Regions from separate parts of the Streptomyces sp. NPDC088553 genome, predicted to be linked through region 1. Evidence: riboswitches for the same ligand, from Rfam matches in the RefSeq annotation. Region 1 holds a riboswitch; the other holds the start of a gene.
What was found. A riboswitch is a leader RNA that binds a small molecule or an ion and turns the genes downstream of it on or off. The one in region 1 is predicted to bind glycine.
Positions count from the first base shown of each region.

Region 2: it holds a riboswitch for glycine, as region 1 does, so the genes downstream of both, gcvT (glycine cleavage system aminomethyltransferase GcvT) here and gcvP (aminomethyl-transferring glycine dehydrogenase) in region 1, are expected to answer to the same signal.

Region 1 covers NZ_JBIVMG010000001.1:1,141,703-1,147,889, forward strand. The annotation lists gene ACIP8Z_RS05095 (hypothetical protein) at 459-1,049, shown strand; gene ACIP8Z_RS05100 (DUF5999 family protein) at 1,382-1,588, shown strand; gene gcvP (aminomethyl-transferring glycine dehydrogenase) at 1,681-4,566, opposite strand; glycine riboswitch at 4,744-4,843, opposite strand; gene ACIP8Z_RS05110 (PRC-barrel domain-containing protein) at 4,957-5,322, shown strand; gene ACIP8Z_RS05115 (DNA polymerase IV) at 5,969-6,187, opposite strand, start outside.
Region 2 covers NZ_JBIVMG010000007.1:520,427-526,613, forward strand. The annotation lists gene ACIP8Z_RS26170 (L-serine ammonia-lyase) at 1-1,049, opposite strand, end outside; gene glyA (serine hydroxymethyltransferase) at 1,216-2,484, opposite strand; gene gcvH (glycine cleavage system protein GcvH) at 2,517-2,897, opposite strand; gene gcvT (glycine cleavage system aminomethyltransferase GcvT) at 2,975-4,099, opposite strand; glycine riboswitch at 4,286-4,384, opposite strand; gene ACIP8Z_RS26190 (AAA family ATPase) at 4,536-5,198, shown strand; gene ACIP8Z_RS26195 (enhanced serine sensitivity protein SseB) at 5,393-6,133, shown strand.

The DNA.
Region 1 (6,187 bases):
GCGGCCGCCAGGACGGCCGCGTGTCTCGGACGATGATGCCCACCCCGCTGATCCACAACGCCTGCGAAGGAGGGCCGTCGGAGGATAGGCTGGATGCTGTGCCCCACCGTCACATCCCAAGGGCACGGAACAATCGACATATACCAATGTCCTATTGTCCCGGAACCGGGGGCATGAATTCAGCCGTCCAACTCCGCGAGGAATACGCAGGTGGGAGCACCAGCACCCCCGGATTCCGCTTCTACGACCCTTTTTTTACGGCTCGATGACGCCTTGTCAGGAATATCCGCGGCGTCTAGCGGAAACACTCCGTGAACACGTGTCGTATAAACTCCGCGGACGAGGCAGAGTGTTGGCGCCCGGCCATGGCCTCATGGCCCTCCCCTGGCCCCGCCGCCGACAGCGCCGTCGTACCTGCCCACGCGTCACCGTGTCTCCTGAGTGAGAGGCGACCCACCATGCTCCGACCCTCCCCGGCCCCTGCGCCGGCCCTCCGCAGTGTCCTCGCGGCCCTCGGCTCACCGACCGCCGTCCGCGAGGCGCGAACTCCCGCCCTGCGGGCCGCGCAGGGACCATTGAGCCCCGAACTCCCCCTGCCCGTACACGTCCTCGGCGTGGCCGGGACACCCGGGCAGGCCCCCCGCACCCGCCTCGCCGGCTGGCGCTTCCTGATCAGGAACGGGGGCCGGGCCATCGCCGCCGCGGACACCATGCTGACCCCGGACGGCTGGTCCTTCTCCCACTTCTTCGAGGGGCCCTACGTCACCGCGACGGAGCGGGCGCTGCTCCAGGCCGAGGCACTGCCCGGCCCGTACCAGCCGCGGCTGCTCTCCGTACCGGAGCTCTACATGCTGACCCTCTGGCTGCACGCCGAGCCGGAGGCGGACGGTGCCACCACCACCCCGGCCGCGGCGGATCTGATGGTGCCGCTCGCGCCCGCCCCGCCGGGGATCGCGGCCCACCGCCCGTACCAGGTCGCCGACCTCCTGCCCGTGCTCAGTACGCGCCTCGCGCCGCCGCCCCTCCTGGGCTCGGCGGCGCCCGCCTGATCCACCGCACGAGCGTCACCGCCCCGTGACCCGCCCGGGTCACGGGGCGTACTGCTGTCCGAGAACCCGGCCCGAACGCGTCGCCCGAACACCCCTCCCGGACGGACTAGCCCACTGGGACCACTCCGAACCACCCAAAGAGACGGTGCAGTTGACCTGAACCGCCCCTGCGGGTGATGCGTCTTCCCAGGAAAGGACGAGCTGCCGCGAAATCCCTGCGGAAGACCGTCCATGGGGCAAGACTGGGATCGGAACCGAACCGACCGACGGGGGCGGCGATGAGCGCGAAGAGCCGCAGGACATCCACTACGACGCAGCGAAAGAACCCACCCATGTGCCAGCACCAGCCTGCCTGTCCCACCGCCGACTCCGCCGACCGTGAGGCGGCCCGACTGACGGCACACCACCCGGAGCAGGGCTGGAGCCTGCTGTGCAACGGCGTCCTGCTCTTCGAGGACACCGGCGAGCTCCTGCCGGACGGGCAGATCATCGCCCCCCACCGGCCGTTGTCGGCGGGCCAGGTGACGACCGCCGCCTGACGGCACGCGCGACGCCCGAGGGCCGGCCCGGAGACATGCTCCGAACCGGCCCTCGATTCACGTCCGACCGTCGTACGCGGCCGATGTCATGCTCAGTTGTCGTACTCGTCCAGCGGCGGGCAGGAGCAGACCAGGTTCCGGTCGCCGAAGGCACCGTCGATGCGGCGCACCGGCGGCCAGTACTTGTCGGCGGCCGAGACACCGGCCGGGAAGACGGCCTCGTCCCGCGTGTACGCGTGGTTCCACTCGCCGCCCAGCGCGGCCGCGGTGTGCGGGGCGTTGTGCAGCGGGTTGTCGTCGGCGGGCCACTGGCCCGAGGCGACCTTCTCGATCTCGGCCCGGATCGCGATCATGGTGTCGCAGAAGCGGTCGAGCTCGGTCAGGTCCTCGGACTCGGTCGGCTCGATCATCAGCGTGCCGGCCACCGGGAACGACATCGTCGGCGCGTGGAAGCCGTAGTCGATCAGCCGCTTGGCGATGTCGTCGACCGTGACGCCCGTCGCCTTGGACAGCGGGCGCAGGTCCACGATGCACTCGTGGGCGACCAGACCGGCCGGGCCGGTGTAGAGCACCGGGAAGTGCGGCTCCAGGCGCTTGGCGATGTAGTTCGCCGCGAGGACGGCGACCTGGGTGGCGCGCTTGAGGCCCTCGCCGCCCATGAGGCGCACGTACGACCACGAGATCGGCAGGATGCCCGCGGAGCCCCACGGGGCGGCCGAGATCGGGCCGACGCCGGTCTCCGGGCCCGCGGTGGGCTGGAGCGGGTGGTTCGGCAGGTACGGGGCGAGGTGCGCGCGCACACCGACCGGGCCGACGCCCGGGCCGCCGCCGCCGTGCGGGATGCAGAAGGTCTTGTGCAGGTTCAGGTGCGAGACGTCGCCGCCGAAGTGCCCCGGCTTGGCGAGACCGACCAGCGCGTTGAGGTTGGCACCGTCGACGTACACCTGACCGCCGGCCTCGTGGACCTCGGCGCAGATGTCGGCGACGTGCTCCTCGAAGACGCCGTGCGTCGACGGGTAGGTGATCATCAGCACGGACAGCTCGTCGCGGTACTGCTCGATCTTGGCGCGCAGGTCCGCGACGTCGACCTCGCCGTCGTCGGCGGTCTTGACGACGACGACCTTCATGCCGGCCATCACAGCGGAGGCGGCGTTGGTGCCGTGCGCGGAGGACGGGATGAGGCAGACGGTGCGCTGCTCGTCACCGTTGGCGCGGTGGTAGGCGCGGACGGCGAGGAGACCGGCCAGCTCGCCCTGCGAACCGGCGTTCGGCTGGATCGACACCTTGTCGTAGCCGGTGACCTCGGCGAGACGCTCCTCCAGCTCGGTGATGAGCGTGACGTAGCCCTGCGCCTGCTCGACCGGGGCGAAGGGGTGCATCTGACCGAACTCGGGCCAGGTCACCGACTCCATCTCGGTCGTCGCGTTCAGCTTCATCGTGCAGGAGCCGAGCGGGATCATGCCGCGGTCGAGCGCGTAGTCGCGGTCGGCGAGCTTGCGCAGGTAGCGCAGCATCGAGGTCTCGGAGCGGTGCGCGTGGAAGACCGGGTGGGTCATGTACGCGTCGGAGCGCAGCAGCCCGGCGGGCAGCGTGTCCTCGGTGGTGGCGTCCAGGGCCTCGACGTCGGCCGTCACGCCGAAGGCGCCCCACACGGCGGCGAGCTGGGCGCGCCCGGTGGTCTCGTCGCACGACATGGACACGTGGTCCGCGTCGACGCGGTAGAGGTTCACACCGGCCTCGCGGGCGGCGGCCACGACCTCGTCGGCCTTGCCGGGCACCCGGGCGGTGAGGGTGTCGAAGAAGGCGCCCTGGGTGAGCTCCACGCCCCCGGCGGTGAGGCCGGCGGCCAGGATCGCGGCGTACCGGTGGGTGCGGCGCGCGATGCCCTGGAGGCCCTCGGGACCGTGGTAGACGGCGTACATACCGGCCATGACGGCGAGCAGCACCTGAGCGGTACAGATGTTGCTGGTGGCCTTCTCGCGGCGGATGTGCTGCTCGCGGGTCTGCAGCGCCAGGCGGTACGCGCGGTTCCCGTCGGCGTCGACGGAGACACCCACGAGACGGCCGGGCAGGGAGCGGGCGTGCTTGTCCTGGACGGCCATGTAACCGGCGTGGGGTCCGCCGAAGCCCATCGGGACGCCGAAGCGCTGCGTCGTACCGACGGCGATGTCGGCCCCGAGCTCGCCGGGCGAGGTGAGCAGCGTGAGCGCGAGCAGGTCGGCGGCGACGGTGACGATCGCACCGAGCTCGTGGGCGGCGTCGATCAGCGGCTTGATGTCCCGCACGGCACCGGAGGCACCGGGGTACTGGAGGAGCACACCGAAGACACCGCGCTCGGCGACCTCGGCGGGGATGCCCTCGCTCAGGTCGGCGACGACGACCTCGACACCGGTCGGCTCGGCGCGGGTCTCGATGACGGCGATCGTCTGCGGCAGGGCGTCGGCGTCGATGAGGAAGACACCGTTCTTGACCTTGCCGACGCGCCGGGAGAGCGCCATGGCCTCGGCGGCGGCGGTGCCCTCGTCGAGCAGCGAGGCGCCGGAGGTGGGCAGCCCGGTCAGGTCGGCGACGACGGTCTGGAAGTTCAGCAGGGCCTCGAGGCGTCCCTGCGAGATCTCCGGCTGGTACGGCGTGTACGCCGTGTACCAGGCGGGGTTCTCCATCACGTTCCGGAGGATCACCGGCGGCGTGAAGGTCCCGTAGTAGCCGAGACCGATCATGGGCGCGAGGACCTGGTTGCGGTCGGCGAGCGAGCGCAGCTCGGCGAGCACCTCGGCCTCCGTGCGCGCGGCCGGCAGGCCCAGCGCCTCGGTGTTCTTGATGACGTCCGGCACCGCGGCGGCAGTGAGCTCGTCGAGGGAGCCGTAACCGACCTGGGCGAGCATCTTGGCGCGCGCCTCGGCGTCGGGCCCGATGTGCCGCTGCTCGAACGGGATGCCCTGTTCGAGTTCGGAGAGCGGAATGCGGTTGGCGGTCATGTACGGAGGCCTCCTGGTCGTCACGACCTGCGAGGGGCACCACGGCGCGGGTACCCGGACGGCCTCCCCCTCTGTCATCTCAACCTGAGAGTTTCACCGGCACGCCTCACGGCACGCCGGCTTTCACCGTCGGTGAGAGCGCATGCCGTCGGACACCGCTCTGCTTTCCAGAGTGACCTCGTCCGCGCGGTACAGGGGCCTGAGAGATTCCGGGGAGGATTTGCTCCTTCGGCGCCCACCGGAAGGTTTCTCCGGGGGACTCTCCCGCACGGGGTCGACAGCCACAGCCAGCCTACCAGCGAGGTTGCGGCTTCCATCGCTCAAGTGGCCGACATCCCAGTTGTGCACTTTCGTAGGGGTGTAGAGCAGTTGCGACCAGTTGGAGGGACCGTGCAGACCGATATCGATCCGCGCAGCCTGATCGGCCGCAAGGCGTACGACCGGAACGGGCACAAGATCGGAACCGTGGACGAGGTGTACCTGGACGACGCGACCGGCATCCCGGAATGGGCGGCGGTCCGCACGGGCCTGTTCAGCAGGGACGCCTTCGTCCCCCTGGAGCCGAGCGAACTCATCGACAACGGCCTCCACATCCCGTACGAGCGCGCCCTGATCAAGGACGCCCCCGACTTCGGCGTGGGCCGCCACCTCTCCCCGGAACAAGAGCTCCAGCTCTACCGCCACTACAGCCTGGCCCTCCCCCCGCCCCCCACGGACACACCGGACACAGATTTCGGCCACCTGGCAGGCCAGTAGGAACCACCCGGCCCCGACGACGACGGACGGGGGCCACGAGCCCAGAACCAGCAGAGCAGAACCCACCGACCCGCAGCGCCGGCGGCGAGACCCGCCCGCTCCCGGCTGCGGGCCCGGCGGAGGACGCGCACCTGGGCGAAAGACCCCCCGAGGCCGGACGGCCCCCACCCGAAGCCGGGCAGGGGCCGTCCACCCATGCGGAGACCTACGGCCAGCCAGAAGACCACCACCCGAGGCCCCGCCCGCAGCCGGCGCGGGGCCCCACGGTCGGCCAGCAGGCCATCCGCCACGGCAGGAGGCCCCCGACGAACGGCACACAGCCCGCCCACGGGCGGGAGGCCGTCCGCCGAGCACCCACCGGCCACAGGGCCCAGACGAGGCCACCGGCGCGCAGCCGGGCGGGAAGCCACCGGCCAACGGGCGGGAAGCCGCCCACGGCCGGACGGAGCCCCGGCCCGCAGACCGGCCGGGGGCCACCGGTCCCGACCGCCACGGCAGCAGCCACCCCCACCTCCGCCGCAGCCGCCAACGGCGCTCGCACCCCACAGGAAGGCCCGCACCTCTGCCGGCTCAGCAGCACGGGTGGTGCGGGCGGGAAACACCAAGCCCGGCCGCCAGGCCACGCCCCCAAGGCAGGCCCCGCGCCTCACCCCCGCCCCACCAGCGGCAACGCCTCCCCCGGCTCCAGCTCCGGATCGTCCACCGCAAACGTCCGCACCCGCCCCGGCTCCGACCCCGGCTCCTCGAACCGCACCGTCACGCGCCCGACCCCGCTCCCCTGCACCCACCCTGCGCCGTACACGGCATGCCGCACGTCATGCCCGGGCGCCCAGTGCCGCTCCACGGGCTCAGGCGCCTCAGGCGC
Region 2 (6,187 bases), on a different contig from region 1:
GAGCAGGCCGAGCCGACCTCGCCCTGGCAGCCGACCTCGGCGCCGGAGATCGAGGCGTTCTCCTTGAAGAGCATGCCGACCGCGCCGGCCGCCAGCATGAAGCGGACGATGCCGTCGTCGTCGGCGCCGGGCACGAAGTTCATGTAGTAGTGCAGGACGGCGGGGATGATGCCCGCCGCGCCGTTCGTCGGGGCGGTGACCACCCGGCCGCCCGCCGCGTTCTCCTCGTTCACGGCCATCGCGTAGAGGGTGATCCACTCCATGGCGTGCATCTTCGGGTCGCCCTCGGAGCGCAGCTTGCGGGCCAGGTTCGCGGCGCGCCGGCGGACCTTCAGGCCGCCGGGCAGGATGCCCTCGCGGGACATGCCGCGCGAGACGCAGGACTGCATGACCCGCCAGATCTCCAGGAGGCCCGCGCGGATCTCGTCCTCGGTGCGCCAGGCCTTCTCGTTCTCCAGCATCAGCGCGGAGATCGACAGACCGGTCTCCTTCGCGAGGCGGAGCAGCTCGTCACCGGTGCGGAAGGGGTACTTCAGGACGGTGTCGTCGGGGACGATCGGGTTCTCGCCCTGGACCGCGTCCTCGTCGACGACGAAGCCGCCGCCGACCGAGTAGTACGTCTTCTCCAGGACCAGGCCGCCCTCCGCGTCGTACGCGAAGATCGTCATCCCGTTGGCGTGGTACGGCAGTGCCTTGCGCCGGTGCAGGATCAGGTCGGCGTCGAAGTCGAAGGGGATCTCGTGCGCGCCGAGCAGGTTGATCCGGCCGCTCGACTTGATCCGCTCGACCTCGTCGTCCGCCGTCTCCACGTTCACCGTGCGCGGCGAGCTGCCCTCCAGGCCCAGCAGGACCGCCTTCGGGGTGCCGTGGCCGTGGCCGGTCGCGCCGAGCGAGCCGTACAGCTCGGCCCGGACGCGCGCGGTGGGGGCGAGCAGGCCCTCGTTCTTCAGGCGGCGGGCGAACATCCGGGCCGCGCGCATCGGTCCCACCGTGTGGGAGCTCGACGGGCCGATGCCGATCGAGAACAGGTCGAAGACCGAGATGGCCACGGAGGACTCCTTGTGGGGCTAGACGCCGTTGTCTGCCGGGGTGGAGCAGAAAAGCGCGGAAGAAGAAGGGCAAGCGGTACAGCGCGAGGACATGGGGTGGGGCACCGCGCTCACTGTCCAGTGTGCGCGGTGCCCCGAAGGTCCACACGAACAAAAGCGTACGAAATTACTTCAGGCCGGGGTACAGCGGGTGCTTGTCGGCGAGCGCCGTCACCCGGGCCTTCAGCGACGCGGCCTTGTCGGCGTCGAAGCCGGGCTTCAGGGTCTCCGCGATGATGTCGCCGACCTCGGTGAAGTCCTCGGCCTGGAAACCGCGGGTCGCGAGCGCCGGCGTACCGATGCGCAGACCCGAGGTGACCATCGGCGGGCGCGGGTCGTTCGGAACGGCGTTCCGGTTGACCGTGATGCCGACCTCGTGGAGACGGTCCTCGGCCTGCTGGCCGTCCAGCTCGCTGTCGCGCAGGTCGACGAGGAGCAGGTGGACGTCCGTGCCGCCGGACAGGACGGAGACACCGTGGGCGGTGACGTCGTCCTGGACCAGGCGCTCGGCGATGATGCGGGCGCCGTCCAGGGTGCGCTGCTGGCGCTCCTTGAACTCCTCCGAGGCCGCGACCTTGAAGGAGACGGCCTTGGCCGCGATCACGTGCTCCAGCGGGCCGCCCTGGAAACCGGGGAAGACCGAGGAGTTCAGCTTCTTCGCGAACTCCTTCTTCGCCAGGATGATGCCGCCGCGGGGGCCGCCGAGCGTCTTGTGCGTGGTGGAGGTCACCACGTCCGCGTACTCGACCGGGTTCGGGTGCAGACCGGCCGCGACCAGGCCCGCGAAGTGGGCCATGTCGACCCACAGGTAGGCCTCGACCTCGTCGGCGATCCGGCGGAACTCCGCGAAGTCCAGCTGACGCGGGTAGGCGGACCAGCCCGCGATGATCACCTTGGGGCGGTGCTCCTTGGCGAGGCGCTCGACCTCGGCCATGTCGACCAGACCGGCCTCGTCCACGTGGTACGCGACCACGTCGAACTGCTTGCCCGAGAAGTTCAGGCGCATGCCGTGGGTCAGGTGACCGCCGTGCGCCAGGTCAAGACCCAGGATCGTGTCGCCGGGCTGGGCGATCGCGAAGAGGGCGGCCTGGTTCGCGGAGGCGCCGGAGTGCGGCTGGACGTTGGCGTACTCGGCGCCGAACAGGTCCTTGATCCGGTCGATCGCGATCTGCTCGGCGACGTCGACGTGCTCGCAGCCGCCGTAGTAGCGGCGGCCCGGGTAGCCCTCGGCGTACTTGTTGGTGAGGACGGAGCCCTGCGCCTCCATGACGGCGACCGGAGCGAAGTTCTCCGAGGCGATCATCTCGAGGGTGGACTGCTGACGGCGGAGCTCGGCGTCGACGGCGGCGGCGACGTCGGGGTCCAGCTCGTGGAGGGGAGTGTTCAGAAGCGACATGAATCGATCCCTAAGGGGTTTCGGGCCCGGTCTCAGTTCCCGGCGGAGAACGCGGTGTACTCGTCGGCGGAGAGCAGCTCGTCCGGCTCCCCCGCGACGCGCACCTTGAACAGCCAGCCACCCTCGAACGGAGCCGTGTTCACCAGCGACGGGTCGTCCACCACGTCCTGGTTGGCGGCGACGACCTCACCCGTGACGGGGGAGTACAGGTCGCTCACGGACTTCGTCGACTCCAGCTCGCCGCAGGTCTCGCCCGCGGTGACCGTGGAGCCGACCTCGGGGAGCTGGGCGTAGACGACGTCACCGAGCGCGTTCGCGGCGAACTCCGTGATGCCGACGGTCGCGACGCCTTCCTCGGCGTCCGACAGCCACTCGTGCTCCTTGGTGTAGCGCAGCTGCTGGGGGTTGCTCATGGCCTGATTCTCCTGGATCGGGGGAGTGCTGATGAACGTGGGTCTTGCGGGATGAGACGCGAAGTGAGACGGATGCGTCACTTCTGGCGCTTGTAGAACGGCAGCGCGACGACCTCGTACGGCTCGTGGGTACCGCGGATGTCCACACCTACACCCTGGGTGCCGGGCTCGGCGTGCGCCGCGTCCACGTACGCGATGGCGATCGGCTTTCCGAGGGTCGGGGACGGGGCTCCGGAGGTGACCTCGCCGATCACCACGCCGTCCCTGACGACGGAGAAACCGGCGCGCGGGACCCGGCGGCCCTCGGCGACCAGACCGACGAGCTTGCGCGGCGGGGCGGTCTCGGCGCGCTCGGCGGCCTTCTCCAGCGCCTCGCGGCCGACGAAGCGGCCCTCGTTGGTCGTCTTCTCGAACTTCACGACCCGGCCGAGGCCCGCGTCGAAGGGGGTCAGCGCGGTGGTCAGCTCGTGGCCGTACAGCGGCATGCCCGCCTCCAGGCGGAGCGTGTCGCGGCAGGACAGGCCGCAGGGGATCAGACCGACCGGCGCGCCGGCCTCGGTCAGCGCCTTCCAGACGCCCTCGGCGTGCTCGGGCTTCAGGAACAGCTCGAAGCCGTCCTCGCCGGTGTAGCCGGTACGGGCGATCAGCGCGGGCACACCGGCGACCGTGCCGGGCAGGCCGGCGTAGTACTTCAGACCGTCCAGGTCGGCGTCGGTGAGCGACTTCAGGATGCCGGGGGACTCCGGGCCCTGGACCGCGATCAGGGCGTACGCGTCACGGTCGTCCCGCACCTCGGCGTCGAAGCCGGCCGCGCGCTCGGTCAGCGCGTCCAGGACGATCTGCGCGTTGGAGGCGTTGGCGACGACCATGTACTCCGTCTGGCCGAGCCGGTAGACGATCAGGTCGTCGAGGATGCCGCCGTCCTCCTGACAGATCATCGTGTAGCGGGCGCGGCCGACGCCCACAGTGGAGATGTTGCCCACGAGGGCGTGGTCGAGGAGCTCGACCGCCTGCGGGCCGGTGACGGTGATCTCACCCATGTGGGAGAGGTCGAAGAGGCCCGCCTTGGTGCGGACGGCGATGTGCTCGTCCCGCTCGCTGGCGTAGCGGAGCGGCATGTCCCAGCCCGCGAAGTCGGTCATGGTCGCGCCCAGCGAACGATGCAGGGCATCGAGGGCGGTCAGACGGGGGGCAGTGCTCATGGGGTGGCTCCCGGGTCCCAAGGGCGGTTCGGTGACGAAACACATGACGGGCGAGGACGTCCTCCCCATCTGTCATGGAACCTGAGAGGTTCACCGAGAGCATCTCGTCGCCGGGAGACCGGCACCGAGAGTTCGGCTTGCACCTTGGGTGGGGACACGGCAGGGTGTCCCGCTTTTCAGATCTGCCTCATCCACGCGGTACGGGGCCTGAGAGATTCAAGGGAGGGTCTTGCTCCTTCGGCGTCCGGACACGTACGGCGTCCGGAACTCTCCCGCGCGGATTCGAGCGGCCGGTATGCGATTGTGTGGCGACTGTGCGCGCCTGGCGCGCACATCATTGCACGCGAGGTCGGCGCGGCACATCGCTTGTGTCCCATTACCGCTTCTTTACACTTTGTGGGCAAGGGTCTTCCCAGGCCCGGCAGGGGGAGAAGCGATGAGGTTCCAGCACACCGGCGCGTACGCGCCGAGTACCGGCATACCGTCCCAGCGAGCCCGTGCCCGGACCCGCGGCCGCGGGCGGCTCCTGCGCGACCTGCGCGAGCGCGGCGGCCGCGGCCCCCGCGCCCTCACCTTCGCCGCCGGCGACCTGGTGGTCGTCTCCGGGCTGCCCGGCAGCGGCAAGTCCACCCTCATGCGCCGCGCCGCCGAGGGCGCCGGCATCGACTCGCAGGACACCCGGGAGCGCTGGGAGGCCCGGATGCCCCGCCTGCTGCCGTACGCCGTCTACCGCCCGCTGGTCCGGATCGCGCACTACGCGGGGCTGCGCAGGGCCCTGCGGTCCGGCGCGGGGGTGATCGTGCACGACTGCGGCACCCAGTCCTGGGTGCGGGGCTGGCTCGCCCGGGAGGCCCGCCGTCGCGGCCGGGCGCTCCACCTGGTCCTGCTCGACGTCGACCCGGGCACCGCCCGTGCGGGCCAGCGGGACCGTGGCCGGGGCGTCTCGTCGTACGCCTTCGCCCGGCACCGGCGGGCCGTCGCCCGACTCGTCGCGGCGGCGGAGTCCGGCCGGCTGCCGCACGGCTGCGCCTCCGCGACGCTGCTCGACCGGGATGCGGCGGACACCCTGCGGAAGATCGGCTTCCGCGACGCGGCCTGAGGCGGGCGGCTGCGACGTATGCGGGGCGGCCCGAGGCGGGCCGCTGTAGAGGTACGCGGGGCGGCCGCTGTGACGTACGCCGCTGTCCCGCTGTGCCCGTACCCCTTCTTTTGGCCACGGCGGCGCCGGGGCGGCGTTAGGGTGCTGCCGGGGCGGCCGGTACGGCAGGCCGTGCGAGAAGGGGAAACGGGACCGTGGACGTGACGTGGCCGGGCAACGAGCTCGAAGAGGTCCTTGCCGCCTCCCTCGGCAACCCCACGGCGGGCGCCCGCCTGGTCGAGGTCCTCGGCCGCAGCCCGGTCTGGGTGCCCCTGCCCAACGGCGGCGGACCCGACAGCCCGAACCTGGACCTCGCCACCATGGAGATCGACGGCGCGGCGTACGTCCCCGTCTTCAGCTCCGAGGAGCAGTTCCTCGCCTGTGTCGGCAGCCACATGTCGTTCACCGTCGCCCCGGCCCGTGACTTCGCCCGCGGTCTGCCCCCGCAGCTCGGCATCGCCGTGAACCCGGGCGGCGTCGTCGGTGTCCCGCTGCCCCCGCCGGCCGTCGCCGAGCTCTGCCGCGTCGGCCGCACCCCGCTGGACGGGCCCGCCACCGGCGGCCGCGTCCGGCTCTTCGAGCCCGACTGGCAGGACGACCCGGTCGACTTCCTCGCCGCCGCGTCCGCCGAGTTCGAGGCCACCGGCGTCGTCACCACCGCCCGCCGGGCGCTCGCCAGCGTCGAGGGCACCGAACCCGCCCTCTTCGTCGGCGTCCAGCTCGTCGCCTGGGACGGCGTCGACCGCAACGCGCCGCTGGACGCCCTCGGCCGCGCCCTCGGCCGCGTCGAGTGCGCCTGGCCGGTCAACCTCATCCTGCTCGACATGGCACAGGACCCGGTCGGCGACTGGATGCTGGAGCGGGTGCGCCCCTTCTACCAGCGCGCCGCCGTGTGACGGACGGCCTGTTTAAGCTGAACTTCTCGACAGCAGGACGGACGTCGTCAGGAC